2 linked regions of the Paraneptunicella aestuarii genome follow. The protein of the gene in region 1 binds, or shares a complex with, the protein of each later gene. Links are inferred from orthologs where the notes say so. Each region holds a gene or a part of one and is shown on either strand. Other genes may lie near its edges.

What was found. Proteins that work in one complex are often made in the same cells at the same time.
Region 2: the proteins of mfd (region 1) and uvrA are in contact, whole or in part, in a crystal structure (PDB 4DFC), measured with the Escherichia coli proteins. The link is inferred for Paraneptunicella aestuarii from one-to-one orthologs.

The regions. Positions count from the first base shown.
Region 1 is NZ_CP074570.1:1,861,461-1,865,550, forward strand. What follows is about bases 22-4,040. They hold mfd (transcription-repair coupling factor), read right to left. Parts: upstream 3,690-4,040; coding sequence 222-3,689; downstream 22-221. Other genes in these bases: KIH87_RS07770 (CsiV family protein), read right to left, coding at 22-103; KIH87_RS07780 (PilZ domain-containing protein), read right to left, coding at 3,726-4,040. Also shown: more of KIH87_RS07770, read right to left, coding at 1-21; more of KIH87_RS07780, read right to left, coding at 4,041-4,090. UniProt on the Escherichia coli protein: Couples transcription and DNA repair by recognizing RNA polymerase (RNAP) stalled at DNA lesions. Mediates ATP-dependent release of RNAP and its truncated transcript from the DNA, and recruitment of nucleotide excision repair machinery to the damaged site.
Region 2 is NZ_CP074570.1:333,895-337,364, forward strand. What follows is about bases 1-3,399. They hold uvrA (excinuclease ABC subunit UvrA), read right to left. Parts: upstream 3,033-3,399; coding sequence 201-3,032; downstream 1-200. Other genes in these bases: KIH87_RS01420 (acyl-CoA thioesterase), read right to left, coding at 1-201; KIH87_RS01430 (MFS transporter), read left to right, coding at 3,373-3,399. Also shown: more of KIH87_RS01430, read left to right, coding at 3,400-3,470. UniProt on the Escherichia coli protein: The UvrABC repair system catalyzes the recognition and processing of DNA lesions. UvrA is an ATPase and a DNA-binding protein. A damage recognition complex composed of 2 UvrA and 2 UvrB subunits scans DNA for abnormalities.

The DNA.
Region 1 (4,090 bases):
ATACGATGACTTCAATATCGAACCACCAATCAGGCTTTTGCTGCGCTTGTGCATTGACAGAGAATACACTGGTAGCAGCTATGAGTGCGCTGCATAGCTTCACTTTGATACTCGCTCTTGCTCTTATTTGCTCGTTTCGAGTTGATGTGTTTTGAGAGAGCCGCAATTTAGCGTCAGAACGAGTCGTTATTCCCTTGCTAAAATTCTTATGTATCAAAGGGTTAGGCCGCCTGTTTAGTGAATTCTTGTAACATATCGCCGATAAGTTTAACACGCTCTTCGGCGTTGTCCGTGTTTATTTTAAATTTCAGTCGTTGTGGGCCATCCAGTTTGTAAATGTTGGATTGCGCCTGAATTAAACTGATGATAAAGCCGGGATCCACCTTGGTATTTTGGGTGAATTCAATAAAACCTCCGCTCTGACTGGCTTCAATTTTCTGAATACCTACCTGTTGCGCCAGCATTTTCATTTCACTGATCTTGAACAGGTTTTTGGTGGCATCAGGTAACAAACCAAAGCGGTCAATCAGCTCAACCTGAACATCTTCCAATTGATCCATATTCTTGCAGGAGGCAATTTTCTTGTATTGCGACAGTCGTGTATTGACGTCTGGAATATAGTCTTCCGGTAACAGTGCCGGAATACGTAATTCGATTTCCGTTTGCTTCGCCAATACATTTTCCAAACTCGGCTCTTTGCCTTCTTTTAGGGCTTCAACGGCCAGTTCCAGCATATCCATATACAAGCTAAAACCGATGGTCGCCATTTGGCCTGACTGGTCTTCACCTAATAATTCACCTGCGCCACGTATTTCCAAATCGTGTGTTGCCAGTGCAAAGCCGGCTCCCAAATCTTCCAATGAAGAAATGGCATCCAGTCGTTTTACTGCATCTTTGGTCATGCGCTTGGGGTGAGGCGTGAGCAGGTAAGCATAAGCCTGGTGATGAGATCGTCCTACACGGCCTCTAAGCTGATGTAATTGCGCCAAACCTAGATGATCGGCTCTGTCCATAATGATGGTGTTAGCGGATGGTACGTCGATACCGGTTTCAATAATGGTGGTACACACCAGTACATTAAAACGCTGGTGGTAGAAGTCAGACATAACCCGTTCCAGCTCGCGCTCTCGCATTTGGCCGTGAGCTATGCCGATTTTTGCTTCGGGTACGATTTCAGCGATTTCGTTGGCGGTTTTCTCAATGGTGTCGACTTCATTGTGCAGGAAGTACACCTGACCACCACGCAGGATTTCACGCATAATGGCTTCGCGAACCAGCTGTTTGTCTTTTTGTCTGACAAAGGTTTTTATTGCAAGGCGTTTTGCAGGCGGTGTCGCGATGATGGACAAATCACGCATACCACTTAATGCCATATTAAGCGTTCTTGGGATGGGTGTCGCGGTGAGGGTGAGTATGTCAACTTCGGCTCGTAGCGATTTGAATTTCTCTTTTTGCTGCACCCCAAAACGATGTTCTTCGTCGATGATCACCAAGCCCAGATTAGCGAATTTAACGTCTTTCTGGATCAGCTTGTGAGTACCTACCACAATATCGACTTTGCCATTAGCCAGGTTTTCCAGCACTTGATTTTGTTCTTTGGTGCTTCTGAAGCGGGACATCACATCAATGCGCAAAGCCGTGTCTGCGAAGCGATCAACGAAGTTTTCATAGTGTTGTTGGGCTAATAGCGTGGTAGGGACTAATATCGCCACCTGCTTATTCTGGCTGGCGGCTATATAGGCTGCACGCATAGCCACTTCGGTTTTGCCAAAGCCCACATCACCACAAACCAGTCTGTCCATGGCGTTGGGTGATTGCATGTCATTGAGTACGGCGCTGATAGCTTGTTGTTGATCAGCGGTTTCTTCAAAAGGAAAGCTTTCACTAAAGGCGCGGTAGCCATCCCAGTCTAATTGATATGCATGCCCCGGTTTGGCTGCGCGCTGAGCGTAGATATCCAGCAGTTGTGCCGCCACATCACGAATCTTCTCTGCGGCTTTTTGCTTGGCTTTTGACCAGGTTTCTGTGCCCAAAGTATGCAGAGGAGCATGGTCGGTTTCGCCGCCTGTGTATCGACTGATTAAATGCAGTGAGCTTACAGGAACGTAAAGCTTGGCGCTTTTGGCATATTCCAGAGTCAGGTATTCTGCTGGGATACCACCGACATCAAGTGTTTGTAACCCCAAAAAGCGACCCACACCGTGATCTAGATGCACAACGGCTTGTCCCGGTGTAAGTTCTGCCAGGTTGCGAATAACGGCGTTTTCATCGGTTGCTTCACGTTTATCGCGTAAACGACGTTGACTTATTTTGTGTCCTAGCAACTCGGTTTCGGTAATAAAGGCCAGAGCTCCGTCGCTTTCGTGCAGAATAAAACTGTGCTCGACCAGGCCAATACATATGCCAATGGGGGCATGTGTTTTTACGAATTCATTAAAACTGGCAACGGGTTCTGGTCGAATATTGGCTTTGCTCAATAATTCCAGAAGGGTTTCTCTGCGACCTTGCGATTCGGCACAAAACAGCACTCGGATTCCTGTGCTTTTCCATTCTTTAAGCTGTTCCTGTAACTTGATGGTCGGCACTTTGACTTGAGGATTAATGCCAATATCACCAATATTTTCAATCTGATAGTTGATGGTTTGAGCATTATCTTCGCCTGCATCTTTAAACAAGGACAACCGAGGCCATTGTTTTAATGCTTCGAATAATTGGTCGACACGCAGAAAGAGAGATTCTGGCGGCAATAAGGGTTTGAGTGGATCCCAACGATATTGTTCATAGCGCTCATTGAGATCGGCCCAGAAGAATTCAGCAGAGTGATACAAGTCACCATGCATCATCACTAATGTGTTTTCAGGTAAATAATCGAACAGGGTGGCAGTTTGCTCAAAGAACAGTGGCAGGTAGTATTCGATACCCGCTGGCATGATGCGGTTGCTGACATCCTGAAAAATAGAGCCCTTTCCTAATCCGGCATCAAACTGTTGTTTGTATTGCTCACGGAAGCGATTAATTGCCGCTTCGTCTGTAGGGAACTCATGTGCCGGGAGCATACGAATACTTTCAACCGGCTCTTGCGAGCGTTGACTGTCGGGGTCAAAAATACGAATGCTGTCAATTTCATCATCGAACAAATCAATTCGGTAAGGGTCTTTGCTACCCATTGGGTAAAGGTCGATGATGCTGCCACGAATGGAGAATTCACTGTGCGCCATAACCTGATTAACGTGGGTATAGCCTGCTTTTTCCAAACGTCTGCGAAATTGTTCGATATTAAGTGTTTGGCCTTTTTTCAGTATCAGTAGGAATTGCCCGAGATAATCAACCGGAGCCATGCGTTGCAGTAGCGTATTTACCGGTACGATAAAGATCCCGGGTTCGCTTTGGGTCAGGTGGTACAGGGTTTCCAGACGCTGAGAAATAATATCCTGATGTGGCGAAAAATTATCATAGGGAAGGGTTTCCCAATCGGGGAATACTTGAACGGGAGCTTGCAAAAAGAATTTGATTTCTTTTTCCAGTTTCAGCGCGCTTGGTGTATCAGCCGTGACCAGCAAAATGCGTCGTTGACTGGATTTTGCGGTATTGCTTATTGCCAAGGCGGCAGAGCTACCTTTCAGATTTGCCCAATGCTTATGATCGCCTGCTTTTGAGGGCAGTACAGGCGCGAAAATACTACTGGCCATGAATGCTTGAAGATACTTGATTAATTTGTCTTTAGCTTACTTTTTCGGCTGCTTGCGCAACTGTTTTGATTGCAAATGTAAGCTCGCTCTTACCAACAGTTCCTGATCCTGCTCACGGATGCGGGTATAAATGAGCGACACATTGTATTGCTCTGGTATTTCATCGCAAGCGCTATCTGTGTCAATATTTGTAACTGAGTCTGTTTCGACTTTTTCGCACTTTATCACTTCACCGTAACAAAACACTGCGCTGGCCTCGACGTCTAAAAAGAGTTTGAGTTCATAGCATGCGCCAACAGGCATCGCTTCAGGTGACTTTAGGGTGAGCCCACTGCCGCCAAACTCAATTGATTTAAACTGATGATCAGAGTGATCTTCCTGTCGCAATACATAGGACATGA
Region 2 (3,470 bases), 1.5 Mb from region 1 along the record:
TTCGCCGAGAAATATCTGCTTTAATAAATCCACCTTGTAGTTGGCTAGGATCAACGGCCAGGTGTCCAAGTTCAGGTCTGGCGTAAAGAGCTTGAAAATCGGCTCTCGAGCAGCTTCAAACCATTGCACTATCACGGTATTACTCACGTGTTTAAGTGCATCAGTTTCATAAAATCGGACTTTATAAACCTCTTCGAACATTATCTTCCTGCTTCAAGTATGGGTTTTAAAAAGCGAGCGGTATGAGATTGCGTGTTATCACATAAGGCTTCCGGTGTTCCGGTTGCGATGATTTGACCGCCGCCAGAACCCCCTTCAGGGCCTAAATCTACTATCCAATCGGCTGTTTTGATGACATCAAGGTTGTGTTCAATAACCACAACCGTATTACCGTGATCTCTCAGACGATGCAGAACCGCTAGTAGCTGTTTTATATCATGAAAATGCAACCCGGTTGTAGGTTCATCGAGAATATAAAGGGTCTTTCCGGTGTCACGTTTGGATAACTCTTTTGCCAGTTTTACCCTCTGAGCCTCACCACCAGACAGTGTTGTGGCTGCTTGCCCCAGTCGAATATAAGACAAACCTACATCCATTAAGGTCTGTAGCTTGCGGTGTACCGCCGGAATTGCACTGAAGAAATCGCGAGCGTCTTCAACCGTCATATCCAGCACTTCGTGGATGTTTTTGTGCTTATATTTGATTTCCAGTGTTTCGCGATTGTAGCGCTTGCCCTTACAAACATCGCAAGGCACATAAACGTCGGGCAGGAAGTGCATTTCTACTTTGATTACACCATCACCCTGACAAGCTTCGCAGCGCCCGCCTTTCACGTTGAAGCTGAAACGACCAGGCTTATAACCACGAGAACGGGACTCCTGCGTACCTGAAAACAGCTCACGAATGGCCGTAAAAATCCCGGTATAGGTTGCCGGGTTTGAGCGCGGTGTACGACCAATTGGGCTTTGGTCGATATCGACCACTTTATCCAGGTGCTGCAAGCCATCAATAGACGCATAAGGGGCGGGTTCATCGCTGGTTGCACCGTTCAGCTCTCGGTGAGCAATACGATAGAAAGTATCGTTAATCAGGGTCGATTTACCTGAACCTGATACGCCGGTTATACAGGTCATAACGCCAATCGGCACTTCCAGTGTAACGTTTTGCAGGTTGTTACCAGAAGCCCCTTCTAATTTAACCCACAAGTTATCTTTATTCTGTGTTCTGTGCTCAGGAATTTCGATGGCTTCTTTGCCTGATAAATATTTTCCTGTTAGTGAGTCTTCACTTGCCAGAATTTGTTCCAGTGTACCTTTAGCAACGATTTCGCCACCGTGAACGCCAGCGCCGGGACCGATATCAACAATGTAATCTGCCATTTTGATAGCATCTTCATCGTGTTCAACCACGATTACTGTGTTACCCAGATTACGCAGGTGAGTCAGGGTGCTAAGTAGGCGTTCGTTGTCACGTTGATGCAAACCAATGCTAGGTTCGTCCAGTACGTACATGACACCAACTAACCCTGCGCCAATTTGACTAGCCAGGCGGATACGTTGAGCTTCACCACCCGACAGTGTTTCAGCACTACGAGAAAGGGTAAGGTAATTTAATCCTACGTTAACTAAAAACTTCAATCTGTCATTGATTTCTTTCAGTATTTTTTCGGCGATTTGGGCGCGTTTACCTACTAGAGATAAATCGTTAAAAAAGCCCAATGCATCAGCAATGGAAAAATCGGAAACTGTAGGCAAGTTGGTTTCGCCCACAAAAACGTGGCGAGCTTCCAAGCGCAAACGGCTGCCATGACATGAAGGGCAAGGTTGATGATTAAGATACTTGGCAAGTTCTTCACGTACAGAATTGGATTCCGTTTCGCGATAACGACGCTCCATGTTGGGAATAATTCCCTCAAATGGATGCTTGCGCTCCATGATGTCGCCGCGATCATTGATGTATTTGAATTTGATCGCTGTTCCTTTGCTGCCGTACAAAAGCACTTGTTGTGCTTGTTCTGGTAAATCCTTATAGGGAATATTCAGATCAAATTTGTAGTGCTCGGCGACAGATTGCAGCATTTGAAAATAGAAGTAACTGCGTTTGTCCCAACCTCGAATGGCACCGCCAGAAAGACTGAGTTCGTCATTGGAGATCAGTCTGGCAGGATCAAAGAATTGTCGGATTCCCAAACCATCACAAACCTGACAAGCCCCAGCCGGGTTGTTGAACGAGAACAGACGAGGTTCCAATTCACTAATACTGTAGCCACAGTGTGGGCAAGCAAAGTTTGCCGAGAATACCATCTCATCCCCGTCGCCTTCCATGTAAGCCACTTTGGCAACACCCGAAGAAAGCTCCAGTGCCGTTTCAAAGGATTCAGCCAGGCGGAGCTGGATGTCATCGCGCACTTTAAAGCGATCCACAACCACTTCAATGTCATGTTTCTTGTGTAGATCCAGAGTTGGAGGATCGGATAAATCACAGATCTCACCGTCAATTCGAGCACGGATAAAGCCTTGCGCAGCCAAATTTTCCAGTGTTTTGATATGTTCGCCTTTGCGCCCTTGAACAACGGGTGCAAGTAGCATCATCTTGCTATCTTGCGGCAGAGCCAGCACGTTATCGACCATTTGGCTGATGGTTTGCGCTTCCAAAGGTGCATTATGATCCGGGCAGCGAGGCTCGCCGACACGAGCAAACAGCAAACGCAAATAATCGTATATCTCGGTGATGGTGCCTACGGTTGAGCGCGGGTTATGAGATGTGGATTTCTGCTCAATGGAAATGGCGGGGGACAAGCCTTCGATATGGTCAACATCGGGCTTTTCCATCATGGACAAAAATTGTCTGGCATAGGCCGAAAGGGATTCAACGTATCGTCGTTGTCCTTCAGCATATAAGGTGTCGAATGCAAGTGAGGACTTACCTGAGCCGGACAAACCTGTAATGACAATCAATTTGTCGCGAGGAAGTTCGAGGTTAATGTTCTTCAGGTTGTGGGTACGGGCACCGCGGATTTCTATTTTATCCATGAGAGAAGATGAATTGCTCAAAAAAGGAAAACGATAATTATATGCATAAATATACAGTATTATCCAGCCGTGAAGTACATCATTTTGTATCTTGCTTGAGCTAAATATTATTTGAACCGGGAAGTTGAAAAGTAAACCAGGCGCAAGCTGTATTTCAGGGTTTTTTCAAGGGGGAGCTGGCTCTTCTCTCTATTCATTTTTTCTTACTTTTTCCGTTTTCTGTTCCTTTGAACTTGGGGTGTTGGGAGTGGGGGATTTGTGTTACACTGCGCGCCCTCTTTTCCAAGAGTGAATTTAAGAACGAGAATTTTTAACTTCATTTTTAATGTGACCCAGATCCGTGAACCAAACTGAATTACGTGGCGCCTTTTCACTAGCGGCTATCTATTTGATGCGCATGTTAGGGCTATTTATGATAATGCCTGTGATTGCATTATT